One region of the Streptomyces sp. NBC_00273 genome, then DNA from elsewhere that is predicted to be linked to it. Evidence: riboswitches for the same ligand, from Rfam matches in the RefSeq annotation. Region 1 holds a riboswitch; the other holds the start of a gene.
What was found. Region 1 has a riboswitch for S-adenosylmethionine ahead of OG386_RS30600 (aminotransferase class V-fold PLP-dependent enzyme). Riboswitches for the same ligand answer to the same signal wherever they lie in the genome.

Region 1 (15,192 bases):
CACCCCTGCGGGTTCACGACGACCCGGTCGGCGGGGGCGGGGGCCGCGCCCACCCGGCCCGTCGTGACGGCCCCCATGCCCCGGTACTCGGCCGCAGGACGGCCCAGCAGCTCCGCCATCCGCTCCAGGGACCCGGGGACCAGTACCACGGCCCGGCCCGCCCAGGGCTGCGGCCAGGCGGCGCCCGCCGCGGGCACCGCCCGGTCGGCCTCGGCCGCGATCGCGGACAGCGTCCCCGCCTCCTGACCCACGCCCAGCACCAGCGAGTGCGTCCCGCGGACCACCGACACCGGGCCCTGGTCCCACAGCTGCGGCAACGCGCCCGGCGCGGCCCGGTCCCCGGTGACCAGCCACCGCCCGCCGTCCCGGGTCAGGCGCACTTCGCGCGCCGAGCCGGCCGCGGCCGCGTCGTAGCCGGTCAGCCGGTAGTGCAGCTCCGCCCGGACGGTGGCCCCGGCGCCCTCCCGCCGGACCGCGGAGACCTCGTACGCCCAGCCCTCCAGCGGGATCCCGGCGAGCCGCTCGGGCGGCGTCCGCGACCAGGCGGCGACGGCCTCCCGGATGTCCCGCTCGGCGCCGTCGCGCGGAGCGGGCGCGCCGCACCCGGCGAGCAGCGCGCTCAGCAGGAGCGGCAGCACGCGTGCGAGGGACCGGCGGACGGGGGGCATCCGACGATCGTACGCACGGGTGCGGTCAGGGGCGTCTTGCCGATCAGGCCGGGCTCGCCCGACAAGACACCCCCTAGGGCCGGGTCACCGAGGAGACGGGCATCATCCCGACGGGGTCGTAGCGCACCCGGGCCCCGGGGTACGGGGCGTGCACCACCTGGCCGTTGCCGACGTACATGCCGACGTGGCTGGCGTCCGAGCGGTACGTCACCAGGTCGCCCGGGCGGGCCTGCGACAGCGGCACCCGCCGGCCGGCGTGCCGCTGGGCCTGCGAGGTGCGCGGCAGCGAGACCCCGGCCTGCCGGTACGACCAGACCATCAGCCCGGAGCAGTCGAAGCCGCTGGGGCCGGTGGAGCCCCACACGTACGGCCGGCCGACCGCGGCCCGGGCCGCCCTCACGGCGGCCTCGGCGCGTCCCGAGGAGGGGCCGAGGGAGCCCGGCTCGGGCAGCCCTTCGGGGCGGCCCCCCGAGCGCGAGGAGCGTTCGTAGTCGGCCCGCTCGCCGGAGGGCATGGCGTTGAGCAGGCGCCGGGCGGCCGCGAGCTTCGCGGTGACGGAGCTCTTGTACCGGGCCACGTCGGAACGCAGGGCGTCGAGTTCGGCGAGTTTGCGGGAGGCCTCCTGGCGCTCCTGACCGAGTTCGCGCTGCTCTTCGCGGAGTTCGTCGAGCTGGCGGGCCTGGCGGCCGGTCAGCCGGTCGAGGGCGGCGGCCCGCTCCAGGTACGCGTCGGGGTCCTCGGCCAGCATCAGCCCGACGGCGGGATCGATCCCGCCGCTGCGGTACTGGGCCCCGGCGAAGGTGCCGAGGACGCCCCGCAGGCTGTTGATGCGCTCCTGGCCGCGGGCCACCGCGTCCTGGGCCCGGTTGACCTCGACGCGGAGCCGGTCGGCCTTCTCACCCGCCTCGTTGAAGCGCTCGGTGGCCTGCTCGGCCTCCTCGAAGAGGCGGTCGACCTGGGCGCTGATGCCCGTTCTCGCCCCGCCGCCGGGTTCGTACGGGAAGCCGGGGGCCGCGTTCGCGGGTACGCCCGTCATGGCGACCGCGGCGGTGGCCGCGGCGGCGGCGGTGAGGACGGTGATCTTCGTGTTCCGGTCGAGGCTGCCGAGCCCGGCCCGGCGATGGGACGCCACGTGGAACCGCTCCCTTCCGCTGTGCGGGGCCCGGGTCCGCCCCCCGTGGGCGGCCGTGTACCGGGTTCCGCGGTGGCAGACAGTAGCGGCGCGACCACGCACCGGCCAACGACCGTCGGCGGGCACACATGCCGACGCCCCGCAGGAGACGCAGGTCACCGGCGGGGCGTGTGGTCAGAGGGAAGCCTTGGAATTCGCCCGGATGGGCGGCGTACGGGGCGTCCCGGACCGCGGGGCGGAGCGGATCAGCCGACGCGGACGCCGAACTGGAACGGCATGTTGTCCATGGACTCGTACTTGATGCCGCTGCGCGGGTTCGAGGCGTGCAGCGTCATGTTGTTGCCGGCGTAGAGGCCGACGTGGTGCAGGTCGTCGTAGAAGAAGACCAGGTCACCGGGCTGGAGCTGGCTGCGGCCGATGCGGGTGCCGTCGTTCACCTGGGTGAAGGTGACGCGGCTGATGTTGACGCCGGCCTGCTTGTAGGCCCACTGCGTCAGCCCGGAGCAGTCGTAGACCGTGGGGCCGGTGCCGCCGGACTGGTAGGTGAAGCCCAGCTTCGTCTTGGCGGCTTCGAGGGCGGCTCCGGCGCGGCCGGAGGCCTTGACGTTGCCGAGGTCGACGCGCTGGCCGTCGGCGCGGCTGGCGCGCGTGTCCTCGTCCTTGATCGCCGCGCGCTCCTGGGCGGTCAGGGTGTTGAGGAGGGCCTGGGCCGCGGCGAGCTTCTCGGTGGAGACCTTCTTCTTCTCGCCGAGCTCCTTGCGGGTGGCGTCGAGGTCGGCGAGCTTGCCGGCGGCCTCCTGGCGCTGCTGCGCGAGGGTGCGCTGCTTGTCCTGGATCCGCTGGACCCCCTCGACCTGCTTGGCGCTCAGGTGCTCGAGGGAGGAGGCCTTGTCGAGGTAGCTGTCGGGGTCTTCGGAGAGGAGGAGCGCGAGGGAGGGATCGATGCCGCCGCTGCGGTACTGGGCGCTGGCCATCGAACCGAGCGTGCTGCGGAGGTCGTTGAGCTCGCCCTGGCCGCGCGCGACCTGGTCCTGCAGCTGGCCTATCTCCTTCTCCAGCTTGTCCTGGCGCTCCTTGGCCCCGTTGAACTTCTCGGTGGCCTGCTCCGCCTCTTCGTAGAGCGCGTCGACCTGGCTCTTGACCTCGTCCTTGCTCGGCTTCGCCGGCGCGGCGGAGGCGCTCTGCGCGGTGAGGGCGACGGCCGCGGCCGCGACCGAGGTGAGCACGGTCACACGAGCGCGGTTCGGCTGCTTGGGTCGACGGTGGGACGCCACGAAGGCGAGCTCCTTCTTCCTGGGAGCCGCCGAAGAACGCAACTCGGCAGCACCTTCGCTGCCACCCCGAATGAGTGATCTACCGCACGAAGGTTTGAGCAGACCCTAGTGACCCATCTGTGATCAGTTCAAATCCTGCCGGGCAAAAACTCATCCCTCGACCAGGTTCTTTACCTACAGCGCACGCTCCGTGCAGGTCACTTGACGGTCCGTCCCCCGCGAGTCCCATCAATTCGGGCATTGCGGCGAGGAGTTACGAAACGCGCGAAAGCCGCTTCAGCAACAATGCGGACGTCACGGGCCGCGCACCCGCCTTGGCCACCCCGTCGGCGACCTCCCGGTCCGTGGAGACCACGACCACCGGCCGGCCGGGCGGCTCCGCACGCACCAACTGGCGGATCAGCTCGTCCGCCGTCACCCCGGCCTTGGAGAACAGCACCCGCACCCCGCGCGGCGGCGCGAGCAGCACCGGGGCCGCCAGTTCCGCCCCGTCGAAGACGCAGGTCATCTCCGCACCCGTCTGCGCGGCCAGCATCGACAACCCGCCCAGCAACCGCAGCCGCTGCTTCTCCAGCGGCATCGTCGGGTACCCCGTCTTGGTCACGTTGTAGCCGTCGACCACCAGATGCGCCTGGGGCAGCGCCAACAACTGGTCCAGCAGAGCCGGATCGGTCTCCGAGAGGGCCCGCGCCGCGATGTCCTTCGGCGTCATCCGGCCCGGCTCCACCGCCTCCACCGTGTCGGCCGGCCGCGTCGAGACCGGCGGCAGGGCCAGCTCCCGGCGCAGCCCCTGGGCCGCGTCCAGCACGGTGTCCAGCAGCAGCCGCAGCCGCATGTCCTCGATGCTGCGCCCCTCGCGGGTGGCCCGGCGCGAGGTCTCCAGCGCCGCCTCCACCTCCGCGAGACGGGCCTTGAGCCGCCGGGTCTCGCTCTCGGCAGCGGCCACCCGAGCAGCCGCGTCGCCGCGGATCCCGTCGATCTCCGCATTCACCTTGCGCAGGGCGGCGTCACCCCGCTTGACGTCGCTCAGGGCGCTGCGCAGCTTGCGCTGAAGCGATTCCGCTTCCTTGCGGGCCGCGTCCAGTTCGACCCGGACCTGCTCCCCGCCCGTGCGCTGCAGCTCCCGTGCGTGGGCCAGCTCGTCGCGCAACCGTTCCAGCTCGCGCCGGGTCTCCTCGCCGACCCGCTCGGCGTCGGCGCGCTGCGCCTCCTCGCCCGCGGCGGCCACCAGCTTGACCCAGCCGGCCGGCCGCAGGACGAAGGCGGCGGCCGCCACGTCCAGCGGATCCGCGGCGGCCGGGGGTGCGCCGGCCTCCAGCGCGGCGGCCAGATCGGCCTGCGCCTCGCGCAGCTTCTCGGCGACCCTGCTCCGGAACACGGCGTCGGTCTCGACCGCCGCGGCCATGGCGTTGCCCGCGAACTTGGCGCGCCGGGTCGGGGTGAACCGGGCATACTGGCGCAGCTGCGCCGGGAGGTCCGCGACCGTCAGCGCGCCGAAGGCGTCCGAGACGAGCGCGACGACCCGGCGCCGCACGCCTTCCGGCAGCGGGTGGTCGAGCGCCTCGGCGGCGTCGCCGGCCGCGTCGGCCGGCTCAGCGCCGCTTGCTGGCTCCACAATCCGTCACCCCTACCGTGATCTTCCTGTGGGTGCGTCTCCGTCAGGAGTCCGCGCCCGGCCTGTCCACGAGTTCGATCTGGTCCACCGCGTTGCACCAGCGGCAGCGGACCGACTCGATGGTCTCATTGACCACCTCGCGTTCCTCGACCTTGGGCTCCCCGGCGAGGTCCAGGTGGACGTACTCGACGACCTTCGACGAACGGGTCACGTCGAAGCGCGTGAGGTTGCCGCACAGGGTGCAGCGCCACCGGGTGGTGTCGGTCGGCAGGGGAACCGTCATCAGGCCGCTCTCTCCTTCGTAGCTGATTCAATTAAAGCCGCCCGCGCCGCCGTATGCGTCGTCCTGCGGACCGCAGCTCGTAACCCTACGGCCTGCCACCGCTTCAGGTGGGTCCCCTTACGTCATGCTCTGTCACATGATCGTAAAGTGGCGGGCCGTTCGCGAGGCCGCCCGGGGACCGGTGGTCACCCATGCGCTGATCGCGGGCTGCGCCGTGGTGTTCGTACTCGGCCCGGCCTCGGGGCTCAACCCGGCCTACGGGACCGGGGAAGAGCTGCTGTCCGCCGGGACCGCCTACTTCCGGCGCTGGGGCGTGGTCCCCGACGAGCTCTTCACGGGCAGCCCGCGCGCCTGGCTGACCCCGCTGACCGCGCTGTTCGTCCACGGCAGCTGGCTGCATCTGCTCGGGAACATGCTCTTCCTGTACGTTTTCGGCGCGATGGCGGAGGAACGGATGGGCCGCCCGGCGTTCCTCGTCTTCTACCTCTGTGCGGGGTACCTGGCGATGGCGGCGTACGCGGCGGCCAACGCGGGCTCCCCGCAGACGCTGGTCGGGGCCTCCGGTGCCATCTCGGCCGTGCTGGGCGCCTTCCTCTTCCTGCTCCCGCGGGCGCGGGTGACGAGCCTGTTCCCGTTCCTCTTCTTCCTGCCGCTGCGGTTCCCGGCGTGGATGGTGCTGCTCTTCTGGTTCGCCCTCCAATGGGTGGCGGCGCAGCGGGCCGGCAGCGGGCCGGGGGTCGCCTATCTGGCCCATCTGGTGGGCTTCTCGCTCGGCTTCCTCTACGCGTGGGCGCGCTATCGGGGTACGACTAGAGTGAGGCGACCAGCGACGGCCACCGAGGGAGACAGCCAGCCGTGATCACCGCGATCGTGCTCATCAAGACCAGCGTGGACCGGATCCCCGAGATCGCCGAGTCCATCGCCGCCCTCGAGAACGTCAGCGAGGTCTACTCCGTCACGGGGACGTACGACCTGATCGCGCTGGTCCGCGTGGCCCGCCACGAGAACCTGGCCGACATCATCCCCGGCCGCATCAGCAAGATCCCCGGCGTCGAGGCGACGGACACCCACGTGGCCTTCCGCACGTACTCCCAGCACGACCTGGAAGCGGCGTTCGCGATCGGTCTCGACGCGTAACGCCTCCGGCGCGGTCTGCGGTACGGTCCGGGCCGCGCCCCTCGGCGGGTACCCGGCCCCCACCGGGCTCCGCCCGGACCCGCGCCTCAAACGCCGGCGGGGCTGAGAGTGCGGGGCACCGCCCCACCCTTTGAAGCCCCGCTGGCGATTGAGGCGAAACCACCTCGGCAGAAGGATCCGCGCCACCGAGCCCCACACCGCCGAGCCGGCCGCAGGTCAAAGCGGCGGCAGCAGTTCGTCCGCACGCGGTTGGCGGTGTTCCGCCAGCCAGAACACGTAGCCGCGGAGATGGTCCGCGAGGCCGTCGTCGATGTACGCCACGTACGCCCTGGCACCACCGGCCGCCTCGCGCTCCTCCGCCCGGGCCGAGGCCGACCAGCTCCGGTCCAGGCCCACGGCCCACTCGCGGACCCGGCCCCGGTCCCGCCACCACTCCCGTACCAGCTCCGGCGTCCACCGCTCGTCCCCGTCGCACGCGAAACCGGCCATCGGGTCCTGCCAGGCCGCGGCCATGACCCGGTGCGTCTCCTCGGGCGTGCGCGGCTGGCGGTAGACGAACTCCAGGCCGAACTCGTCGTCGTACAGGATGTGGTCCGGTGCGACCCCCCGGCCCACCCAGCAGGTGTCGGTCGCCGCCCCGTAGAACGGCCCAGGTACGTTGCGCCAGTTGCGCTCCCGCCACGCCTCGGGCCGGGTGTCCCACGAGTCGTTGTACGCGGGCACCCACTCGGCGAGGCCCGGCAGCGGCTCGCCCTCCGCGCAGGCCCGGACGGTCGGTAGCGGATCCCAGTAGCTCATGATCCTTACGGTGTCACACCGCCGGCACGCAGCGGCCCTCCTCCGTGCGGTACTGCCACTTGGCTCCGGAGGTGACCAGTTCCTTCACGGCGCCGACGAAGCGGTCGACGTGCTCGTCGGGGGTGCCGGCGCCGAAGCTGACGCGGATGGCGTTGAGGGAGCGCTCGCCCGGGGCGGCCTCCGGTGCTCCGCATTCGCCCTGGGCCTGCGGCTCGCTGCCCAGCAGGGTGCGGACCAGCGGGTGGGCGCAGAACAGCCCGTCGCGTACGCCGATCCCGTACTCGGCGGACAGCGCGGCGGCGAAGTGGGAGCTGTTCCAGCCGTCCACCACGAAGGAGATGACGCCGACCCGCGGGGCGTCGTCCCCGAAGAGGGAGAGGATCCGGACCTCCGGGACCTGCGCCAGGCCTTCCCGGACCTTCGCGATGAGGTGCTGCTCGCGGGCGACGAGGTTCTCGAAGCCGGCCTCCGTCAGGGCCTTGCAGGCCGAGGCGATGGAGTAGACGCCGATGACGTTCGGGGAGCCGGCCTCGTGGCGGGCCGCGGTGGTGTGCCACTCGACGTCCACGCCGCCGTCCTCGCGCCGGGCCACCTTGCGGGAGGCGCCGCCGCCCGCGAGGTACGGGTCGGCCTGCTGGAGCCAGTCGGCGCGCCCGGCGAGCACGCCCGAGCCGAAGGGCGCGTAGAGCTTGTGCCCGGAGAAGGCGACCCAGTCGACGTCCAGCTCCTGTACGGAGACGGGGTGGTGCGGGGCCAGTTGGGCGGCGTCCAGCACGATGCGCGCGCCGTGGGCGTGCGCGGCGGCGGCGAGTTCCTTGACCGGCCACAGCTCGCCGGTGACGTTGGAGGCTCCGGTGACGCAGACCAGCGCGGGGCCGTAGGGGTCGCGGTCGGCCAGCGCGCGCTCCAGGGTGGCGACGGCCTCGGCCGGGGTGCGCGGCGCGTTGAGATAGGTGACCCGGGCGTTCGTCCACGGCAGCAGCGAGGCGTGGTGCTCGGTCTCGAAGACGAACACCTGGCAGTCGGCGGGGAGTACGGCGGCGAGCAGGTTCAGCGAGTCGGTGGTGGACCGGGTGAAGACGACCTGGTCGGTGGGGCGGCAGTCGAGGAACTCGGCGACGGTGACCCGGCTCTGCTCGAAGAGGTCGGTGGAGAGCTGCGAGAGGTAACCGGCGCCGCGGTGCACGCTGCCGTAGTACGGGGCGTACGCGGCCACGTCGTCCCAGACCCGCTGCAGGGCGGGGGCGCTGGCCGCGTAGTCGAGGGCCGCGTAGGTGACCTCGCCGCCGGTGACGAGGGGGACGGTGACGTCCCGGCCGAGGACCGCGAGCGGCTCGGCACAGGCGGGGTCGACGGTGGCTGCGGCGGCGGTGGCGGGGGCGGCGGCGTTCAGGGATGCGGACATGGCGGTATCTCCCGGCAGGCAGGGCTGAATGGCTTCGGTGTGCCCGTACGCGGGTACGGCGCTGCGGCCGTCCGGGGTACGGGGAGGGTCCTCGGAGCGCACGGGGCGGGGGTACACGGAAGTGACCCTGGTCCGAGGGGTGAAGTAGGGGCGGAGTCGCCCTATCGCATTCGCTTGCTCACGGAAAAAGCTCCTCGAGAAGACCAGGACCCCTGGTGTCGAGGGATCCGCGCTTGCCGTAGGCCTTGTTGCCTACGACCTGGTCATCACCCGGGGCACCCCGCCACGGAAGGAGGGTTGCCGGACAGCAAGCCGGGGCCTAAACGCTGTCACTCGTGACCTGTTCAGCATCCTGCCACATGATCGCGCGTACGCAAGACCCCGGTCCGCATCGTGGACCGGGGTCTTCGCTTCCGCGCCGTTCTCGTCCCGCTACGCGTTGCTGGCCGTCACCCAGCGCTCGAGGGCGGCCCGGGCCGCACCCGAGTCGATGGACTCCGCCGCACGGGCGATGCCGGAGGTGATCTGCTCCTCCAGGGTGCCCGGGCCGGGGTCGAGGGCCACCAGGGCGGCCGCCGAGTTCAGCAGGACGGCGTCGCGGACCGGGCCGGTCTCGCCGGCCAGCAGGCGGCGGGCCACGTCCGCGTTGTACGAGGGGTCCCCGCCGGCCAGGGCGGAGACGTCGACCAGGGAGATGCCCACGTCACGGGGGTCGAAGGCCCGCTCGGAGACCTTGCCGTCGCGGACCCACCAGATGCGCGAGGTCGACGTCGTGGTCAGTTCGTCCAGGCCGTCGTCGCCCCGGAAGACCAGGGCGGAGGAGCCCCGCGCGGCGAGCACGCCGGCGATGATCGGGGCCATCCGGGGATCGGCCACGCCGGTCGCCTGGGCGCGCACCCGGGCCGGGTTGGTCAGCGGGCCCAGCGCGTTGAAGAAGGTCCGGATGCCCAGTTCCTTGCGGGCCGCGGCCACATGGCGCAGTGCCGGGTGGAACTTCACGGCGAAGCAGAAGGTGATGCCGGCCTCCTCGGCGACCTCCACGACCCGCTCCCGGCTCAGCTGGAGGTTCACCCCGAGCTTCTCCAGGACGTCCGAGGACCCGCTCGCGGAGGACGCGGCCCGGTTGCCGTGCTTGACGACCTTGGCGCCGGTACCGGCCACCACGATCGCCGACATCGTGGAGATGTTCACCGTTTTGGCCCCGTCGCCGCCGGTGCCGACGATGTCCACCGTACGGCCCGGCACCTCGATCAGGTTGGCGTGCGCGTACATCGCCCGTACGAGGCCGTTGATCTCCTCGACCGTCTCCCCCTTGGCCCGCAGCGCGACCGTGAAGCCGGCGATCTGGGCGTCGGTGGCCTCCCCCCGCATGATCCGGTCCATGGCCCAGGCGGTGTCCTCCGCGCGCAGGTCCTGGCCCGTCAGCAGAGCGTCGAGAACGCCCGGCCAGCCACGGGCCGCCACGCTGTCGCCGCCTGCCGGGGTCGCAACGTTCATGGTCCGCTCCTGCTGTCGGTGGGCCGCCCCCATTTTCCGGCGCCCACGTCTGATCGGTCAGGGTTCAGCCTATCCAGCCCCGGTTACGGCAAAGAGCCCCGTCCAGACACTGGACGGGGCTCTCGCCGTGGCGACACCAGGACTGACCGAAATCAGTCCCTCATGCGTTCATGCGGGGATCAGTGGTGGCCGTGGCCGGACTGGATCTCCTTGTATTCCTCCACCGTGGGCTTCGGAATCTGGTTGTTCTCGCCGTAGAGGCCCTTGCTGAGCTTCGCGCGCAGCTTCTCGGTGGCCTTCACCTTGCGCTCGACACCGTTCTCGTCGACCGTCGGGCCGATCTCGTACGGCTTGTACTGCTCGTGCGCGGTGAGCTTGTGCAGCTGGCCCGCCGGGAGCGGCTCGTGGACCTCGACGAACTCACCGTGCGGCAGACGCTTGATGATGCCGGTCTCGCGACCGTGCAGCACCTTGTCGTGGTCCCGGCGCTGGAGGCCGAGGCAGATCCGCTTGGTGACGATGAAGGCGAGGACCGGGACGACGAAGAAGCCGATCCGGACGAACCAGGTGATCGAGTTGATCGACAGGTGGAAGTACTGGGCGAACATGTCGTTGCCACCGCCGATGAGGAGCACGATGTACTCCGCGATCCAGGCGACACCGAAGGCCGTACGGGTCGGGACGTTGCGCGGGCGGTCCAGGATGTGGTGCTCGCGCTTGTCCCCGGTGACCCAGGACTCGATGAACGGCCAGACGGCGATCGCGCCGAGCACCAGCGGGAAGAGCAGCAGCGGGATGAACACGCCCAGGACGAGCGTGTGGCCCCACATGTTGATCTCCCAGCCGGGCATGGCTCGGATCAGGCCTTCCGGCATACCCATGTACCAGTCGGGCTGCGCGCCGGTGGACACGTGGTCCGGGCGGTACGGGCCGAGCGCCCAGATCGGGTTGATCGTGGCGACGGCCGCGACGGCCGCGATGACACCGAAGACCAGGAAGAAGAAGCCTCCGGCCTTGGCCATGTAGACCGGCAGCAGCGGCATGCCGACGACGTTGTCGTTCGTCTTGCCGGGACCCGCGAACTGGGTGTGCTTGTGGTAGAAGACCAGGATCAGGTGGGCCACGAGCAGGCCCATCATGATGCCGGGCAGTAGCAGGATGTGCACCGAGTAGAACCGCGCGACGAAGTCGCCGCCCGGGAACTCCCCGCCGAACAGGAACATCGACAGGTACGTGCCGACGACCGGGACGGACAGGATGGCGCCCTGCATGAAGCGGACACCGGTACCCGAGAGCAGGTCGTCCGGCAGCGAGTAACCGGTGAAGCCGGTGAACATGCCGAGGACCAGCAGCAGGAAGCCGAAGATCCAGTTGACCTCACGCGGCTTGCGGAACGCGCCGGTGAAGAAGACGCGCATCATGTGCACGACCATGGCCGCGACGAAGATCAGCGCTGCCCAGTGGTGGATCTGACGGATCAGCAGGCCACCGCGGACGTCGAAGCTGATGTCGAGCGTCGAGGCGAATGCCTCGGACATCATGACGCCCTGCATCGGCACGTACGAGCCGTGGTACACGACCTCGTTCATGCTCGGGTGGAAGAACAGCGTCAGGTACACACCCGTGAGGATGATGATGATGAAGCTGTAGAGGCAGATCTCACCCAGCATGAAGGACCAGTGGTCCGGGAAGATCTTGCGCATGTTGGCCTTGGCCAGGCCGTAGATGCCCAGGCGGCCGTCCGCCCAGTCCGCTACGCGCTCGCCGGCCGGCGCTTTGCGCTCGTTGTTGACGCTGGTGCTCATCCGCGCTCCCAGAATGCAGGACCGACGGGCTCTTCGAAGTCGCCGAGCGCTTCGAGGAAGCCTTCGTCATTCACGCCGATCCGCAGCTGCGGAAGCGCGTGACCGGCCGGGCCGAAGATGACACGGGCGCCGTCGGAGAGGTCGAAGGTGGACTGGTGGCACGGGCAGAGCACGTGGTGCGTCTGCTGCTCGTACAGGCTGATCGGGCAGCCGACGTGGGTGCAGATCTTGGAGTAGGCCACGATCCCGTCGTGGGACCACTCCAGTTCCTTCTTGTCCTTGATGTCGTCCGGCTGGATACGGACGATCATCAGGGCGGCCTTGGCGATCTGGACCTGGAAGTCGTGCTGCTCCTCCTCCAGGCCTTCCGGCCTGGCGAAGGTCAGCGACCCGACGTACACGTCCTCGGGACGCAGCGGCTCGTTCGTGTTGTCGTTGATGAGCAGCTTGCCCTTGGCCCACACGGTCTTGCGCAGCTTGTCCTCGGGCAGCGGGCCCAGGTCGCGCAGCAGCATGACGCCGGCGAGCGGCACCATGGCCATCGCGCCCAGCAGCGTGTTGCGGATCAGGGGCCGGCGACCGATGCCGGACTCGTTCGCGCCGTCGGCGAAGTCCTGCAGGACCTGCGCCTTGACCTCCGGCGGAGCGGCGATCTCGTGGCGCTCGGCGGCGACCTCGACGTCGGACATCAGGGTGCGGGCCCAGTGGACCGCGCCCGCGCCGATGCAGAAGAGGGCCACGCCCAGGGTCATGCCCAGGGAGAAGTTGAGCGCGCTGACCTTCCCGATGGGGAAGATGTAGACGATCTTGTCGACCGGGAAGATCACGTAGGACGCGATGAAGGCGATCGTCGCCAGCATCGACAGCGTGAAGAGCATCGCGACGGTGCGCTCGGAGCGCTTCGCCGCCCGCTCGTCGATGTCCTGGATGCGCGGCTTGTGGACCGGCAGGCCCGGGTCGGCGAACGGGTCGTCCGCGACCGCTACGCCGTGGTGGGCGTCGCCCTGCTCACTCGGCAGGTGCTTGTCTTCGGGAATCTCTTGGCTACTCATGACTTCTTGGCCTTAGCGGTGTGGGCCGCGACCCAGACGGCGACAGCGATCAGCGCACCCAGGGCGAAGATCCAGCCGAACAGACCCTCGGAGACGGGGCCGAGGCCACCGAGCTTCAGGCCGCCGGGGCTGGTCGACTTCTCGCCGTTCACGTTCTGGAGGTACGCGATGATGTCCTTCTTCTGCTTCTCCGGCATGGTGCTGTCGGGGAAGGAGGGCATGTTCTGCGGGCCGGTCTGCATGGCCTCGTAGATGTGCTTCGGCGAGACGTCCTCAAGGTTGGGGGCGTACTTGCCGTTCGTCAGCGCGCCGCCTTCGCCGGTGAAGTTGTGGCACTGCGCGCAGTTGTTGCGGAAGAGCTCACCACCGTTGGCGATGTCGGCGCCCGCCGGGTCGTACTGCTTCGCGGTCGGCGTGATCGGACCGGCGCCGAGGGACGCGATGTACGCGGCCAGCTGGTCGATCTGCGCCTGGTCGTAGATGACGGGCTTCTTCGGCACCTGGGCGCCGGGCTGCTGGGCGGGCATGCGGCCCGTGCTCACCTGGAAGTCGACGGCCGCGGAGCCGACGCCGACCAGGCTCGGGCCGTCAGAGGAACCCTGACCGCCGGTTCCGTGGCAGCTTGCGCAACCCACGGCGTAGAGCTTCTTGCCCTCCTCGATGGCGAGGGACTGGGCGGTTTCATCGGCCTGCGCCTTGCCCGCGGGGGCGAAGGCGGCGTACAGCCCCCCAGTGGCCGCCAGCGCGAGGAGTAGAACGACGACCGCCGCCAGCGGATGGCGTCGTCGTGCGGAGAGCTTTTTCACGGATTACCCCGGTGTCAGGATCTTCTGCGTCGGTGTGTCTGGATGGAATGCCGGGTCTCGCCCGGTGACGTGTTCGCTACTTGATCAGGTAGATCGTCGCGAAGAGGCCGATCCAGACGACGTCGACGAAGTGCCAGTAGTAGGACACGACGATGGCCGACGTGGCCTGTTCGTGGGTGAACCTCTTGGCCGCGTACGTCCGGCCGAGGACCAGCAGGAAGGCGATGAGACCGCCCGTCACGTGCAGACCGTGGAAGCCGGTGGTCAGGTAGAACACCGAGCCGTAGGGGTCTGACGAGAGGGACAGGCCCTCATGCTTGACCAGCTCGGTGTACTCGAACACCTGGCCGCCAATGAAGATCGCACCCATGACGAACGTGATGATGAACCACGTCCGGAGCTTCTTCACGTCACCGCGCTCGGCGGCGAATACGCCGAGCTGGCAGGTGAGCGAGGAAAGCACCAGGATCGTCGTGTTCGTCGCCGAGAAGGGCAGATTCAGGGCCGAGGCCTGCTCTGTCCAGAACTCGGGACCCATCACGGATCGCAGGGTGAAGTACATCGCGAAGAGGGCCGCGAAGAACATCAGCTCGGAACTCAACCAGATGATGGTTCCGACGCTGACGAGGTTCGGCCGGTTGACCGTCGGGTGCGCGTGCCCGGTATCTACTGTCGTTGCTGTCGCCACGACCGACATTATGTCGGTCGCTTATCCCGCCCTCACCCCGGGGGGTGCCGTTCGGAGTGTCAGGGGCGTGTGCAAGGCCCGAACGGCCCATCAGATGAGCCCTCAGCGCGGTCACCTGCGACATGTTCGAACCGATGTTGACCGCGCACCGGGAGGAGTAGCATCCCGCGCAACATCAACGTGATTCACGGCCACGTGGAGGAACGAAATGCGGGCGACTGCGCGGGTTCTGGTCTACAGCGATGACGCGGGCACCCGGGAGCAGGTGCGGCTGGCGGCAGGACGCAGGCCCGCCGCGGACCTGCCGCCGGTGGAGTTCCTGGAGTGCGCGACGCTGCCGGCGGTCCTGACGGAGCTGGACGCGGGCGGCATCGACGTGTGCGTGCTGGACGGCGAGGCGGTTCCGGCCGGGGGCATGGGCGTGTGCCGACAGATCAAGGACGAGATCTTCCGGTGTCCGCCGGTGCTGTTGCTGATGGGGCGCCCCCAGGACGCCTGGCTGGCCACGTGGAGCCGCGCGGACGCCGCCGTGACCCTTCCGGTGGACCCGGTGCAGTTCGCGGACACCCTGGCGGGCCTCCTGAGGACCCGTCTGTCCCTGGACGCCTGATACGACCCCCTGAGCGCCCGTGTGCGCCCCTTGGGGGCCGTACGGGTGAACGGGCCGGGAATTCTCCCCCCGGACGCCGTCCGGGGGGAGGGGCCGGCCCGGGACCGCCTAGACGCTGGGGCGCAGGCGGGCCTGGTCGACCGGACTGCGGCCCTCCTGGGTGCCCTTGAGCAGGGCGCTGCCCTGGCGCCAGTCCTTCCAGTCCATGTTCCAGTCGCCGAAGCCGTTGCCGAAGACGTCCATGTCGTCGCCGATGCTGTTGATCACCTGGACGACGTCGCCCTCGGTGATGTTCTCGTAGAACCAGGCGGCGTTGCCGGTGCTCATGCCCGTGCAGCCGTGGCTGACGTTCTCGTAGCCCTGGGAGCCGACGGACCACGGTGCGGCGTGGACGTATTCACCACTCCAGGTGACGCGGGTGG
Region 2 (15,192 bases), 1.3 Mb from region 1:
GCCATGGACGTACCGTCCAGGGCCACGCTGCCGCCGCCCCGACGCGCCGAGATGATGTCCTTGCCGGGGGCGTAGAGGTCCAGGCAGGTGCCCCAGTTCGAGAAGTCGGTCTCCTCGTCGAAGCGGTTCGTCGCGCCGACCGTCACCACGCGCGCGGCGGACGCGGGCGAGACGCGGCAGGCGTCGCGGTTGTCGTTGCCCGCCGCGATGACCGGCAGCACGCCCCGGTCGGACACGGCGGTCACGGCCGCGTTGACGGCTTCGAGCCGGTCGCCGCCCAGCGAGGCGTTCAGGACGGCCGGCTGCCGGCTGTTGTTGGCCACCCAGTCGAAGCCCGCGATGATGCCCGCCCAGGAACCCCGGTTGTCACAGCCGAGGACCCGGACGCTGACCAGGGTCGCCTTGCGCGCCACGCCGAAGGTCGTCCCGCCGACCGTGCCCGCGACGTGCGTGCCGTGGCCGTTGCAGTCCCCGCCGTTGAGGCCGTCCCCGATCGCGTCGAAGCCCGGCCGTGCACGGCCTTCGAAGTCGGGGTGGCGGAAGTCGATGCCGCTGTCGACGATGTACGCCGTCACGCCCTGCCCGCTGCGGTTGGCGCTGAAGTCGTTGTTCAGCGGCAGGAACCGCTGGTCGATGCGGTCCAGGCCCCAGGAGTTGGAGGGCGACTTGGTCCCGATCCCCTTCGCGGGGGTCGGCGGCACGGTCACCGTCGCGTCCTGCGTCACGGACGTCACACCGACCGCCCCGCGGACGGACTTCAGCTGCTCCGCCGTGAGGGCCGCCGCGAAGCCGTTGATCGTCTTGGTGTAGGTGAACTTCGCCTTCAGGCCCAGTCGCTTCGCGAACGCCGCCGGCGCCACCTTCTTGTCGAGGATGACGATGTAGCTGCCAGGGATGGCGTTCGCGGACGTGTGGAGCGGCGCCGGGGTCGGCTCCGGGGCCGCGGCAGAGGCCGTACCGGCCGCGACGGGGGTGACGGTGAGGAGAACGGCGGTGGCCAGACGTGCGAGCAGGCGCATGGAAGGAGCTCCCTGACGTGCTTGGAAGGTCGGCGTGGAAGAGCCGCCCCCGCGGTCTGGAGTCCTCCGCGGGTGCGGCCCCCCTTTGCATCGGGCACCGCCTCGGCGCGGCTTGAACCGTCGCCGCCACCTGGCCGATCGCCCGATCGCCACGTCGACATGCCGTGTCGCGCGCGCTGCAGAAAGGGTTCGTCGCTTGCGCCGCCCGGGCTGCGGCCCGCTCCACCCCGGCCCCGGAAACCCGTGCGAAGTTCACCCGTACGTCCGGCCCCCACATCAGGGAGCGCGCGTCCGGTGCCCGTCGCGCATCCGCCGCACGCGGTGCATCGCGCTTCGCGGCCTACTCGCTCTGGACCTGCGCCTCGTTGACGGCGGCTCGAAGTTGAAGCCAGGTCGGATCTGTTGCGCTGGCCGAGGTAACCGCTGCCAGATCGTCTGCTTCCCACGTGCGGATTCCGTCGGTCAGGACGAGGTGCGCCTCCAGGTCGTCGCAGTCTTCCGGAATCTCGGCCGTGGCTTCCAAGAACGCTATGGCTGCAGCCCTGGAGACGTCCCTGCTCGCGGTACGGGTTTGCATGGATCCGGAGAGCACGGACAAGAGCACCAGATCTCCCCCACTGCCGGCGACGAGCAGCTCGCCGGTCGCCGTGGCGGCCAGAGCGGACGAGCGGGACCCGGTCAGCACGTCGTGCTCGACCGCTTGCCGGGTTTCGAGGTCCACCTCGACCAGCGTCCCCGCGGGCGTTGCGATCCACAGCACGCCGGGGCGCGAGCCGAAGGCGATGTTGTGACGCGACCAGGCTTCCATCTGGTCGAGCCACTCCTGCGGGTACGGATGGCCGGGGCTGGGATCGCCGAGGGTCGTGGCCAGAGCCGGATGCAACGAAGGGAACTCGAAAACCTGCACCGAGTTGTCGTACGCGTTGCCACGGATCGCAATATGACGTCCGTCCGCGCTGAAGAGCGGAGTCTCGTAGCCGTCGCAGTCCAGGATCAGCGCCCGGAGGAGCGGCCGTATCACGGCAGGCGCGGCCCCCTGATCGACGCGGGCGAAGAGGCAGTGCGTGGCCCCCTGGTCGCTCGCGAGCGTGGCGACGAGTCCGCCCCCGGGATGCTCCGCGATTCCCGTGTCCCACGGGGGTCCGGCACCGATGGTTCCGGAGGCGAGGTCAAGGACGTCCGAGCTCTCCCACCCGCCGCCTTCGTCGCGACACGACGGTGAACCCCACAGGGTCTGCCCGTCCGGGCTGAAGGCCAGGCTGCGGTAGGAGGCCGTGGCCGGAGCGCCTTCCGGTTCGCAGACCCCGGCAGGAGTCCATTGCCGTAGTCCGTCTTCCCCCGTCACGACGAGCAGTGGCCGGTCCGGGTGCCACGCCACAGCGGGCGTACGCTCTGCCCGCTCCCAACCGAAGGCGTCTCCATAAGCCTTCGACGTGAGGCCCACGGATCCGAGTTCGCGCAGCTGACCCGCGCCGCAGTCCCAGATGTGGACTTCCGGACGCTCGGAGTCCCAGCAGGCCACCAGCGGAAGCTGCGGATGGCATCTCAGCCGTTCGAAAGAGCGTCCGCCGCCAACCAGAGCACGTGCCACTACTTCAAGACCAGTCATCCCAGCACCGTAGTTCTCGCTGACTGAAGCGCTCGGTCACAACCCTGCCGACCACGCCACGTACGCGGGGAGACTGTGTTCATGCAGCTGCCCGACGAAGTCGTGACCGGTACCGCGTTGATCGAGGTGGTACGGATATCAGCCCTCCCGACCGAGGAGGGCGCCCCGTACCCGGGCCGGCCGGTCGCCCACTGGTCGGGGGACGAGGTGACCGAAGCCCTCGCGCTCATCGGGACCCTGCCGGACAGTGAGCAGCACCGGTGCGGCTTCGCACCCGGATGGAGCGTGCGCGCCTACGACGACTCCCTCGGACCGGTCCTGATGGAGGCCGCGTTCTGCTTCGGCTGCCACGAGGTGCGCATGCACGGACCGGCCGTACCGCCCGCCCTCGCCAAGCAGTTCTTCGACGCGGACGCTCCGCAGGCCGCCGCGCTCCTCGCCCGCTTCCGCGGGGCGGGGGCGCGGCACGGGCTGTGACACGTGCTGTGACACGGGCGGCGGCCCGGGCCGGGGGCGCGAGGCCCCACCGGCACCCGGGCCGCCCGGACGTGGGCCCGGGTCAGAGCCCGCCGGTGAAGAGCAGCTTGTTCGAGGTACCCGGGCTGACACTGGTCAGCACGTCCTTGGTGGACTGCTGGTCGAGGAACTCGACGACGTCCCCCGGGGTCGCGTCGGGGTTCTTGGCCTTGTAGAGGGCCGCGACACCGGTCACGTGCGGCGCGGACATCGAGGTGCCGCTCAGGGAGATGCTGCCGCCGCCGAGCTGGGCGGAGACGATGTCCTCGCCCGGCGCGTAGAGGGAGACGCACTCGCCGTGGTTGGAGAAGGAGGTCTCCTCGTCGTACCGGTCGCTCGCCGCCACCGTGAACACCTTCGGCGCGGAGGCCGGGGAGACCAGGCAGGCGTCCTTCGCGGAGTTGCCCGCCGCGATGATCGGTAGCACACCCGCTTCGGTGACCGCGTTCGCGGCGTTGTTCAGCGCCTCCGACCTGTCACCGCCCAAGGAGCCGTTCAGGACCGCCGGCTGCTGGGCGTTCTTGGCCACCCAGTCCAGGCCGGCGATGATCCCGGAGAAGGTGCCCGTGCCGTCGCAGTTGAGGACGCGGACGCTGACCACGTTGGCCCGGCGCGCCACTCCGTACGTCTGTCCGGCGACCGTGCCCGCGACGTGCGTGCCGTGGCCGTTGCAGTCCTGGCCGTTGCGGCCGTCATCGACGGCGTCGAAGCCGAAGGTGGCACGGGTGGCGCCCGTCCCGCCGAACTCCGTGTGCTGGTAGTCGATGCCGGTGTCGAGGATGTAGGCGGTCACTCCGGCGCCGTTGCCCGCGACGGTGAAGTCGTCGTCCAGCGGCAGCTTCCCCTGGTCGATCCGGTCCAGGCCCCACGAGTTCGCCGGGACCCGGGTGCCGCGCACGGTGCTCGGCCGCGGGACGGACCGGACGTTCGCGTCCTCCTCCACCGAGGTCACCCCCGGGCTGTTGCGGACGGCCGTCAGCTGGAGCGGGGTCAGCGGGACGGCGAAGCCGTTGAGCGCCGAGGTGTAGACGAACGAGGGCTCCAGGCCCAGCTCCTGCGCGGCCGCGGCAGGGTCCACCCCCTTCTCCAACGTCACGATGTACTCACCGGGCACCGGGTTGGCGGCGGTCTTCAGCGGTGCCGGGGTCGGCTCCGGGGCCGCGGCGGAGGCCGTACCGGCGGCGACCGGGGGGACGGTGAGGAGGGCGGCGGCGGCCAGGCGGGCGAGCAGGCGCATGGAAGGAACTCCCTGACGGGTGGAGGGAAGGCACGGGTGAGCCGCCGCCCTCACGGCACCGGGTGCTCCTGCGGGGGCGGCCCTCTGCTCCATCGGTGCCACCTCTCGGCGGGTTGAATCACCGGCTCACCTGGTTGCCCGTCGGGTGTGCGCGTCGACGCGGCCAGATCACCCGTACGGCCCGCCCCCGGACCAGGGAGCGCACGGCCGGTGCGCCGCCCGTGCCCCCGCCACACCCACCGGCGTCGTTGACCGGTCCCGCCGCCCGTGATGGCCTCGGGCCATGCGCATCCGCCTGAGCCGAGCCCTGCCAGTGGCCGTCGCCGTACTGGCCGCCGTCGCCGCCCTGCCCGTCGCCGCGGCCACCGCCGACGTGCGGGAACCCGTACCGCACACGGCCCCCGCCGCCGACCACGCCACGTACATCGTCACCGTGCGGGAGGACAGCGATCCGGCCGAGGTGGCGGACCGGGTCGGCGCCACCCCGGTGCACGTCTACCGCACCGTCCTGCACGGCTTCTCCGCCCGACTGAGCCCCGAACAGGTCGATGCCCTGCGCGAGATGCACGACGTCGAGGCCGTCGAGGAGGACGGCCGGGCCACCGGTGACGGCGACGGCGACGGCGCCTTCGGCCACGGCCAATACTGGGGGTGGGGGTTCTCAGACGTGTGACCGTGTGACCGTGCGGCCGCGCCTGCGGTCAGGCCCCCTGCCCGGACGGCCGACCGACGACGGAGACCCCGAAGTGAAGACCAAGCAGGGCGCTCCGGTGCTCCTCGTACTCCTCGCCCTCACGGCCCCCACCGCCCTCGGCGGATGCGGCCTGGGCGACTCCGCCGACGCGGACGGGGTGCCCCTCGTGGGCACCAGCACCTCGCGCGACGCCGCCGACGCGGTGGAGAAGGTGTCGGCCGAGCTCCGCGGGCTGACCGGAGTCGAGGGGAAGCCGTCCGAAGGACTTCCCGGGATCACGGAGTGCCCGGGCAAGGACCCGGCGAGGTACTTCCGGGTCTCGCACCCGTGGAGCTTCTACCCCGCCTCGAACGACCGGCTCGACGAGGCGATGGAACGGCTCAGGGCCGCACTCCCCGAGCACGGCTGGAAGGTCGTCCGGTACGGACCCGACACCAGCCGGAACCAGAACCTCAGCCTCACCGCCGACGACGGCGCGAAGGAGTACGGCGTCAGCGTCGTACGGATGAAGCGGAACGACCCGCCGAAGCTGAGCCTGACCGTCGTCTCCGGCTGCTACGAGGTCCCGACGGGCAAGGAGGTCGAGAGGTTCTGACCCCGCGACCGCGCCGAACTCACCGAACTCGCCGTCACCAGCCGAAGACCGGGTCGACGTCGAAGACCGGCGGCAGCAGGCCCTTGCGGTCCAGGTTGACGAAGACGTACGAGCCGGGCGGCCCGGGGTAGAACGCGAACCGCTCGCCCAGGGGCAGGTCGCGCAGGACCGTGGGCTCCGCCCGGCGCCGGCCGTCGCCCAGGCCGCGGTGGGTGAGGTACGTCCGCCAGCGGTCGGACGTCACCACGCCGACCTCGCCCGGGCCGGTCGGGGCCAGCCCGCGGACCTCGTCGTCGCCGACGCCCGCGTGCCACAGGCGTCGGCCGTCGGTCAGGGAGTAGGCGGACACGCCGTTCCCCTTCTCCTGCTTCACCGGGGTGACCAGCAGATCTCCGGTCAGCACCGGGGACGGCTCGGACAACAGGTCCCCGTCCGGACCCGAGGCGGGGACGGAGCCCCGCACGCGGCCCGTGTCGTCGAGCAGGAGCACCGCATCGATGCCCCGTTCCGCAGTCTCCGTGACGTGCAGGACCGGCGGAACGGCGGACAGCACCCGTACCTCGCGCAGCCGGCTCGCCGTCGGCAGCGCGGTCTGCCAGGCGCGGGTACCCGTACGGGCGTCGACGGCCGTGATCCGGGCGGCGTCGCCGCACTCCTCCACGTACAGGGCGCGTTGCTCCGAACCGTCGACGGCCTTCACCGTGCAGTCGGCCGGGACCGGGACCCGCCAGAGCTCCTGGCCGCCGCGCAGGTCGAGGCCGGTCACCGTGTCCCGGTCCGCCACGACGGCGCTCGGTCCCGCCGCGGCCACCAGGGCCCGGCCGGTGTCTCTGGTCCAGCGGACCAGGCCCGCGGCCAGGTCCACGGCGACGACCTGCGAGCCGCACGTGCCCGCGCTCTCCCCGTACGCGAGGAGGCCGATGCCCGACGGGATCGTCCGGCTGAGCGCGCAGAGCGGCGTGCGCTCCGGGGCGGGCAGCCGCCAGCCCTTGCGGCCCTCCCCGTCGTAGGAGACGAGCCCGTCCGTGCGGGCCCGTACGAGCCGTCCGGGCGCGGGCGCCCAGACGCCGACCGGGGCCGCCGCCGGATGCACCGGCGCCTGCCACCCGGACAGGTCCAACTGCGGGCCGCGCATCCACTCGAAGCCCGACCAGCCGGGCCCCAGCGCGGCCAGCGCCACGCAGACGGCGATCACGCGGACGTGCACCGGGGCGCGGCCGTGGCCGCGCTTCCTCGGCATGCGCCACAGCAGCCACGCGGCGGCGGCGCACAGCGGGGCGAGGAGCGCGAGGGTGCCCGTGCCGCGCGGGCAGCTGTCGATCCCGCACACGCGGACGGGGGCGTCGGCGACCACCAGCTTCGCCAGGAGGACCAGGTAAAGGGCCGCCAGCGCCGCGAACGCTGCTGCGGCAGCGCACGCGAGGTGCCCCAAGAACCGCACGCGCGGCAGTCGTTCCATTTCCATGATCCCCCTCGGCCGCAGCCTAACCGGGTGCCTTCGGCTCAGAGCGCGGAGCCTCCGGTGGCGTCGACCACACGCCCGGTCACCCAGCGCGCGGCGTCGGAGGCGAGGAAACCGACGACGTCCGCGATGTCGTCGGGGCGGCCGACCCGGCCGAGCGCGGAGAGGGAGGCGGCGTGCGCCTCGGCCTCGGCGTTGCCGCGCAGCCAGCCGGCGTTGACGTCGGTGTCGACGATGCCGGGGGCGACCGAGTTCACGGTGATCCCGCGCGGGCCGAGGGCCTTGGCGAGGTTCAGGGTCAGGGTGTCGAGTGCGCCCTTGGTGGCCCCGTAAGCGAGGATCTCGGGCATCGCGATGCGGGCGGCGCCACTGGAGACGTTGATGATCCGGCCCCCGTCGCGCAGCCGCCCGAGGGCCTCCTGGACGACGAAGAACGGCGCCCGGACGTTCACCGCGAAGACCCGGTCGAAGTCCTGCTCGGTGATCTCGCCCAGTGGAATGGGCAGTCCGATGCCCGCGTTGTTGACGATGATGTCGACCCCGTCCAGCCCCAGCGCGTCGTACGCCGCCCAGAGCGCGGCGGCGGAGCCGGGGCTGCCGAGCTCCGACTGGAGGGCGAAGGCCCGGCCGCCGTCCTTCGCGATCCGCTCGACGGTCTCGCGGGCGGCCGCCTCGTCGCTCGCGTACGTGAGCACGACCGTGGCGCCGTCGGCGGCGAGCCGCTCGGCGACGGCCCGTCCGATGCCCCTGCTGCCGCCCGTGACCAGCGCGTTCTTACTCATGGTGGATCCCCCTCATTTTCTTAATGATCACTACAGAATGAACGTAGCACGAGTTTCGTAACGATCGCTACAGAAAACTAGGCGCGGGCCGCGTCGATGAAGGCGCGGATCAGCCCGGGGTCCTTCACGCCGCGCTCCCGCTCCACCCCGCTGGACACGTCCACGCCCCACGCCCCGGTGGCCGCGAGCGCCTCCCGCACGTTGCCCGGGTTCAGCCCGCCCGCGAGCAGCCAGTGCCCCTCGGGCGCGGTGAAGTCCGCCGCGCCCCAGTTCCACGGCTTCCCGGAGCCCGGGTCGGGCGCGTCCAGCAACAGCAGGTCCTCGCCGTACTCGCCGCAGCGCTTCACGTGCTCCGCGGTGGCCCGCAGCAGGGTCCGGCCCTCGGCGCGCAGCGCCGCGAAGTCCTCGGGCCCCTCCTCGCCGTGCAGCTGCACGCCCCGCACACCGCTCTCTTCGGCGAACCGGCGCACCTCCGCCACCGGCTGCCCCCGGAACACCCCGACGGTGAGCACGCGCTCCGGCACGCGCGCGGCGAGCTCCCGCGCGGTGGCGGCGTCCACGGTCCGCGGACTCCCGGGCGCGAAGACGAACCCGACGGCGTCCGCCCCGGCGGCCACGGCCACGTCGACGTCGTGCGCGGTCCTGAGCCCGCAGATCTTGACGAAGAGATCGCTCATGCGACCAGTCAACCAAACCCGCCGCACCCACGGGTGGCACGTCCCATAGGCCGGGCACGGCGGCCCCGCCGTCGCTAGCCTGGAACGAGGCGCACACCCACGGCACAGCACGCCCCGGAGGACGACGGTGACCGAGCGGGCCACACCCATAGGGACTCTGTCGCCGCCAACGTTCGAAACACTCGGTGCCCACGCTGCCGCTGCTGCGCCGCCTCGCGCACGCCTTGGACGCGGGTCTGACCATCGCCCTCGACGAGGACCGCGAAGAAGTCACCTTCATCGCACACCCCGCCGCCTGAGACCCCGTCCGGGAAACGCCCGAGGGCGGCACCCCCGTGGGGGTGCCGCCCTCGTTCGAGAACAGCCGATCAACCGTGGCCGGAGCCGGGGTCGATCAGAAGTCCATGTCACCGCCCGGCATGCCGCCGCCCGCGGGGGCACCGGCCTTCTCGGGCTTGTCGGCGATGACGGCCTCGGTCGTCAGGAACAGCGCGGCGATCGACGCGGCGTTCTGCAGCGCGGAGCGCGTGACCTTCGCCGGGTCGATGATGCCCTCGGCGATCATGTCGACGTACTCGCCGGTCGCGGCGTTCAGGCCGTGACCGATCGGCAGGTTGCGCACCTTCTCGACGACGACGCCACCCTCGAGACCACCGTTGACGGCGATCTGCTTGAGCGGGGCCTCCAGCGCGAGCTTCACGGCGTTGGCGCCGGTCGCCTCGTCACCCTCGAGCTCCAGCTTCTCGAAGACCGCGGAGGCCTGCAGCAGGGCCACGCCACCACCGGCGACGATGCCCTCCTCGACGGCCGCCTTCGCGTTGCGAACGGCGTCCTCGATGCGGTGCTTGCGCTCCTTGAGCTCGACCTCGGTCGCGGCACCGGCCTTGATGACGGCCACGCCGCCGGCCAGCTTCGCGAGGCGCTCCTGGAGCTTCTCGCGGTCGTAGTCCGAGTCGGAGTTCTCGATCTCGGCGCGGATCTGGTTCACGCGACCGGCGACCTGGTCGCTGTCACCGGCACCGTCGACGATGGTGGTCTCGTCCTTGGTGATGACGACCTTGCGGGCGCGGCCGAGCAGGTCGAGACCGGCGTTCTCCAGCTTGAGGCCGACCTCCTCGGAGATGACCGTGCCGCCCGTGAGGATGGCGATGTCACCGAGCATGGCCTTGCGGCGGTCACCGAAGCCCGGGGCCTTGACGGCGACGGACTTGAAGGTGCCACGGATCTTGTTGACGACGAGGGTGGAGAGCGCCTCGCCCTCGACGTCCTCGGCGATGATCAGCAGCGGCTTGCCGGACTGCATGACCTTCTCCAGGAGCGGCAGCAGGTCCTTGACCGAGCCGATCTTGGAGTTGACGATCAGGATGTACGGGTCGTCGAGGGACGACTCCATGCGCTCCATGTCGGTGGCGAAGTACGCCGAGATGTAGCCCTTGTCGAAGCGCATGCCCTCGGTGAGCTCGAGCTCCAGACCGAAGGTCTGGGACTCCTCGACGGTGATGACGCCTTCCTTGCCGACCTTGTCCATGGCCTCGGCGATGAGCTCGCCGATCTGGGTGTCGGCGGCGGAGATGGAGGCCGTCGAAGCGATCTGCTCCTTGGTCTCGACATCCTTCGCCTGGGCGAGCAGGGCGGCGGAGACGGCCTCGACGGCCTTCTCGATACCGCGCTTGAGGGCCATCGGGTTGGCACCGGCGGCCACGTTGCGCAGGCCCTCGCGGACGAGCGCCTGGGCCAGCACGGTGGCGGTGGTCGTACCGTCGCCGGCGACGTCGTCCGTCTTCTTGGCGACTTCCTTGACCAGCTCGGCGCCGATCTTCTCGTACGGGTCCTCGAGCTCGATCTCCTTGGCGATGGAAACACCATCGTTGGTGATCGTGGGGGCGCCCCACTTCTTCTCAAGGACGACGTTGCGACCCTTGGGGCCAAGGGTGACCTTGACGGCGTCGGCGAGCTGGTTCATCCCACGCTCGAGGCCGCGGCGGGCCTCCTCGTCGAACGCAATGATCTTGGCCATCTGAAGTGGTCCTCCCGGACAGCGGTGGATTGCTCCTGGACCGCGCCCGCGCCCGCGACGGACGGCCTGCGTGCCCGGCGGTTCCTTCCCGCCGGACCCTGCGGGCCTCACCGACCCGGTCCTCGTTCAGTAGCACTCTCAACCAGAGAGTGCTAACGCCAATGATTAGCACTCGACCCCCTCGAGTGCAAGCGGCTTCGAGTGATGCCCGGCTACTACCGGGCACACGCACGAGGGGCCCCATCCCGTGTCCAGGATGTGGGCCCCTCGTGGTGTTCCAGGTCTTCGCTGAAGACCGTGCGTCGGTGGTCGATCGCTCCAGGACTAGCCGAGTGCGAGCTTGACCATGTCCGCCTGCGGACCCTTCTGGCCCTGCGAGATCTCGAACTCGACCCGCTGACCCTCTTCAAGGGTGCGGTACCCGTCCATCTGGATGGCGCTGTAGTGGACGAACACATCCGCACCACCGTCGACCGCGATGAAGCCGTAGCCCTTCTCCGCGTTGAACCACTTGACGGTGCCCTGAGCCATGCCTAACTCCCCTATTACTGGCCCTTGCGCAGGAACGCACTTCACGATCCCGGGTCAGAACTTGCGTCGGAACGCTTCGACCGAGGCTGAATGTATCTGCGCGGATGCTGTCTGCAACAGGTCAATCCGATGAGAATTCTGGACACCGAGAAACATTGAAATAGAGTGAAAAGTTGCCATACTCCCGGGCAACTCGGGCCCGACATATCTCGCCAAAGCCCCATAGCGCACTCGCATGTTGGCCCGATGTCGACCCTTGCGCGGCCCGTTCATATGCAGGGGGCAAGAACAGCGGAGGGGACTTCCCCAACCCTACCGTGCCCAATCAAGCAGAATTGCCCCCTCCGCTTTTAGCGGAGGGGGCAATTTCGTTTTGCGCCCGTCACCGGAGCGGTGACGGGGAAGACGCGGTGGAGATCCGGGGGATCAGCAACCGCCGGCGACGGCCGGGATGATCGAGACGCCGGCGCCGTCCGGCGTCGCCGCCTGCAGCCCGCCCTCGAAGCGCACGTCGTCGTCGTTGACGTAGACGTTCACGAAGCGGCGCAGCTTGCCCTGGTCGTCCAGGACGCGCGCGGCGATGCCCGGGTGGTTCTTCTCCAGGGACTCGATGACCTCGGCGAGGGTCGCACCCTCGGCCGGGACCTCGGCGACGCCGCCGGTGTAGGTGCGCAGGATGGTGGGGATGCGGACGTTGACGCTCATGGCGCTACTGCCTTTCCGGGTGCAGAAGGGAGAAGATCAGGCGAGGCCGGCGGCGCGGAACGCGTCCAGGCTCGGGCGGATGGTGGCGGTCTGCCCGCTGTCCGCGGCCACCGCCTCCAGGGTCTTGAGGCCGTCACCGGTGTTGAGGACGACGGTGGTCAGCGTCGGGTCGAGCTGCCCGTTGTCGATGAGCTTCTTCGTCACGCCGACGGTCACGCCGCCCGCGGTCTCGGCGAAGATGCCCTCGGTCTGCGCGAGGATCTTGATGGCTTCGACGACCTGCTCGTCGGTGACGTCCTCGACGAAACCGCCGGTGCGGCGGGCGATGTCCAGGACGTACGGGCCGTCCGCCGGGTTGCCGATGGCCAGCGACTTGGCGATGGTGTTCGGCTTCTGCGGGCGGACCACGTCGTGACCGGCCTTGAAGGCGGTCGACACCGGGGAGCAGCCCTCGGCCTGCGCACCGAAGATCTTGTACGGCTTGTCCTCGACGAGGCCGAGCTTGATGAGCTCCTGCAGACCCTTGTCGATCTTCGTCAGCTGCGAGCCGGACGCGATCGGGATCACGATCTGGTCGGGCAGCTGCCAGCCGAGCTGCTCGCAGATCTCGTACGCCAGCGTCTTGGAGCCCTCGCCGTAGTAAGGACGCAGGTTGACGTTGACGAAGCCCCAGCCCTCGCCCAGCGGGTCGCCGATGAGCTCGGAGCAGAAGCGGTTGACGTCGTCGTAGTTGCCCTCGATGCCGACCAGGTCGCCGCCGTACACACCGGCCATGACGACCTTGCCCTGCTCCAGGTCGTGCGGGATGAACACGCAGGAGCGGAAGCCGGCCCGGGCGGCCGCGGCGCCGACGGCGCCGGCCAGGTTGCCGGTGGAGGAGCAGGACAGGGTGGTGAAGCCGAAGGCGCGGGCGGCCTCGACGGCGATGGCCACGACGCGGTCCTTGAAGGAGTGCGTCGGGTTGCCGGAGTCGTCCTTGACGTACAGCTTGCCGGTGATGCCCAGTTCCTTGGCCAGGTTGGCCGCGTCCACGAGCTTGGTGAAGCCGGGGTTCAGGCTGGGCTTGTCGGCCACGTTCGCGGGGACGGGCAGCAGCGGCGCGTAGCGCCAGATGTTGCCCGGGCCGGCCTCGATCGCGGCGCGCAGGGCCTCGGGGTCGCCGGTCGGCAGGTCGTAGGCGACTTCCAGCGGTCCGAAGCACTCGGCGCACGCGAAGATGGGGCCGAGCTCGAAACGGGTACCGCACTCGCGACAGGAAAGGCCGGTGGCGGGTCCGAGATCAACAGAGGTGGCGACAGTCTGTGCAGCCATGATGGCGAGGCCCTTTCTCCTCATCTTCCCCATGGCGCACTTCGCCATGAGACGGAATTGGCACCTTCCCTAGCCGGGGACCTCGCTGACGAGCGCTGACGCGCGATCGCGAGAACCGACTGGAGGGTTGCCGGGGCTTCAACGGGCCGTGTCCCTCTGCCCCTCTGGATGAGCGGTATGGCACCGGCACACGCGCTCTATGGCGCGCCGGTGCGTTTGTGCGCGGGACCCCCGGCATGCGGTGGTCCTTCGCGTTGTTCAAGACTGTAACCGAAGGCCCGGGCGGTTGAGACAGGCGTCCGAACCTCGAGATGGATCACATAAGGGCGAATATCGCCGACACGCAGGGAGTGCTGAGGGTGCTGGAAGAGGTGGAGCGATGGCTGGCCGACCGCTCCTGGTCCGCCGCCGACCGACCGCTCGACCAGCTGCTCGACCGGAAACGGGCGGCCGGGACCACGGTCAGCGTGGTGCTGCCCGCGCTGGACGAGGAGGCGACGGTCGGCACGATCGTCGAGGTCATCCGGCGTGAGCTGATCGAGGGACTGCCGGTCCCTCTGGTGGACGAGCTGGTCGTCATCGACTCGGGCTCCGCCGACCGCACCGCGGAGGTCGCGGCGAAGGCCGGGGCCCGGGTGGTGCACCGCGACGAGATCCTGCCCCGCGTCCCGGCGCTGCCCGGCAAGGGCGAGGTGCTGTGGCGTTCGCTGCTGGCCACCGGCGGGGACGTCGTCTGCTTCGTCGACGCCGACCTGCGGGACTTCTCCGCGACCTTCGTCTCCGGCATCGTCGGACCACTGCTGACCGACCCCGACGTGCAGTTCGTCAAGGCGATGTACGACCGGCCGCTGGGGGACGCCCCGGGGCAGGGCGGCCGGGTCACCGAGCTGGTCGCCCGCCCGCTCCTCAACCTCCACTGGCCACAGCTGGCCGGCTTCGTGCAGCCGCTGGGCGGCGAGTACGCGGTGCGCCGCTCCCTGCTGGAGCAGCTGCCGTTCCCCGTCGGCTACGGCGTCGAACTGGGTCTGCTGGTCGACGCGCTGCACACGGTCGGGCTGGACGCACTGGCCCAGGTGGACGTGGGCGTACGGGTCCACCGCCACCAGGACGGGCAGGCGCTGGGCCGGATGGCCGCGGCGATCTACCGCACCGCCCAGGTACGGCTCTCGCGCGGGCACCTCGTACGACCGGAGCTCACGCAGTTCGAGCGCGGACCGGAGGGTTTCCGGCCGCGGACGTACCCGGTGGACACGGAGGAGCGGCCGCCGATGGCGGGCATCAAGGAGTACGCGCTGCGTCGCGTGGCGTGAGCGAACGTACGGTTTGAGCGGGTGCGGGCCGGGCTAGGTTGGCGGCATGGCTTCCCAGGTGCTCGTCGCAGCGAACCGCGGCCCCCTCTCCTACGCCCTTGCCGAGGACGGGACGCTCAGTGCCCGGCGCGGCGGGGGCGGTCTCGTCTCCGGACTCTCCACGGCCCTCGCCGAGCAGCCGGACGCGCTGTGGATCTGTGCGGCGCTGTCGGACGCGGACCGGGAGGCGGTCCGGCGGGGCGTGGCCGAGCCGGGCGTCCGGATGTTGGACTTCGATCCCACGATGTATGACGATGCGTACAACGGCATCGCCAACTCTGTGCTGTGGTTCACGCACCACCACTTGTACGACATCCCGCGCGAACCGGTCTTCGACGCCGAGTTCCGCCGGCGGTGGGAGTCGTACGAGCGCTACAACCAGGCCTTCGCCGAGGCACTGGCCGCGGAGGCCGGGCAGGGCGCGCAGGTACTGGTCCAGGACTACCACCTGGCACTGGTGCCCGGACTGCTGCGGGTGCTCCGTCCCGACCTGCGGATCGCGCACTTCACGCACACCCCGTGGGCCGCGCCCGGCTATCTCTCCGTGCTGCCCGACACGGTCCGCGAGACGCTGCTCTGGGGCATGCTCGGCGCGGACGTGCTCGGCTTCCACACCGAGGCCTGGGCGGCGGAGTTCCTGGGATCGGCGCGGCTCGACGACGCATGGGGGCGGTCGGAGGTGCGCGGC

Region 2: linked by a shared signal. The riboswitch ahead of thrC (threonine synthase) and the one ahead of OG386_RS30600 (aminotransferase class V-fold PLP-dependent enzyme) in region 1 are both predicted to bind S-adenosylmethionine.

Annotation. Positions count from the first base shown of each region.
Region 1 is NZ_CP108067.1:6,871,203-6,886,394, reverse strand. It holds gene OG386_RS30640 (hypothetical protein) at 1-668, opposite strand, end outside; gene OG386_RS30635 (C40 family peptidase) at 742-1,800, opposite strand; gene OG386_RS30630 (C40 family peptidase) at 2,046-3,074, opposite strand; gene OG386_RS30625 (NYN domain-containing protein) at 3,328-4,692, opposite strand; gene OG386_RS30620 (hypothetical protein) at 4,733-4,972, opposite strand; gene OG386_RS30615 (rhomboid family intramembrane serine protease) at 5,097-5,831, shown strand; gene OG386_RS30610 (Lrp/AsnC family transcriptional regulator) at 5,828-6,109, shown strand; gene OG386_RS30605 (ferredoxin) at 6,326-6,907, opposite strand; gene OG386_RS30600 (aminotransferase class V-fold PLP-dependent enzyme) at 6,921-8,312, opposite strand; SAM riboswitch class IV at 8,537-8,653, opposite strand; gene trpD (anthranilate phosphoribosyltransferase) at 8,745-9,809, opposite strand; gene qcrB (cytochrome bc1 complex cytochrome b subunit) at 9,989-11,614, opposite strand; gene qcrA (cytochrome bc1 complex Rieske iron-sulfur subunit) at 11,611-12,666, opposite strand; gene qcrC (cytochrome bc1 complex diheme cytochrome c subunit) at 12,663-13,472, opposite strand; gene ctaE (aa3-type cytochrome oxidase subunit III) at 13,549-14,169, opposite strand; gene OG386_RS30570 (hypothetical protein) at 14,369-14,770, shown strand; gene OG386_RS30565 (L,D-transpeptidase) at 14,879-15,192, opposite strand, start outside.
Region 2 is NZ_CP108067.1:5,540,172-5,555,363, reverse strand. It holds gene OG386_RS24530 (S8 family peptidase) at 1-1,019, opposite strand, end outside; gene OG386_RS24525 (hypothetical protein) at 1,360-2,040, opposite strand; gene OG386_RS24520 (hypothetical protein) at 2,710-3,105, shown strand; gene OG386_RS24515 (S8 family peptidase) at 3,188-4,381, opposite strand; gene OG386_RS24510 (protease inhibitor I9 family protein) at 4,665-5,054, shown strand; gene OG386_RS24505 (hypothetical protein) at 5,128-5,670, shown strand; gene OG386_RS24500 (outer membrane protein assembly factor BamB family protein) at 5,705-7,129, opposite strand; gene OG386_RS24495 (SDR family oxidoreductase) at 7,174-7,914, opposite strand; gene OG386_RS24490 (phosphoribosylanthranilate isomerase) at 7,992-8,591, opposite strand; gene groL (chaperonin GroEL) at 8,986-10,608, opposite strand; gene OG386_RS24480 (cold-shock protein) at 10,933-11,139, opposite strand; gene OG386_RS24475 (MoaD/ThiS family protein) at 11,566-11,844, opposite strand; gene thrC (threonine synthase) at 11,881-13,155, opposite strand; SAM riboswitch class I at 13,173-13,330, opposite strand; gene OG386_RS24465 (glucosyl-3-phosphoglycerate synthase) at 13,515-14,465, shown strand; gene OG386_RS24460 (alpha,alpha-trehalose-phosphate synthase (UDP-forming)) at 14,512-15,192, shown strand, end outside.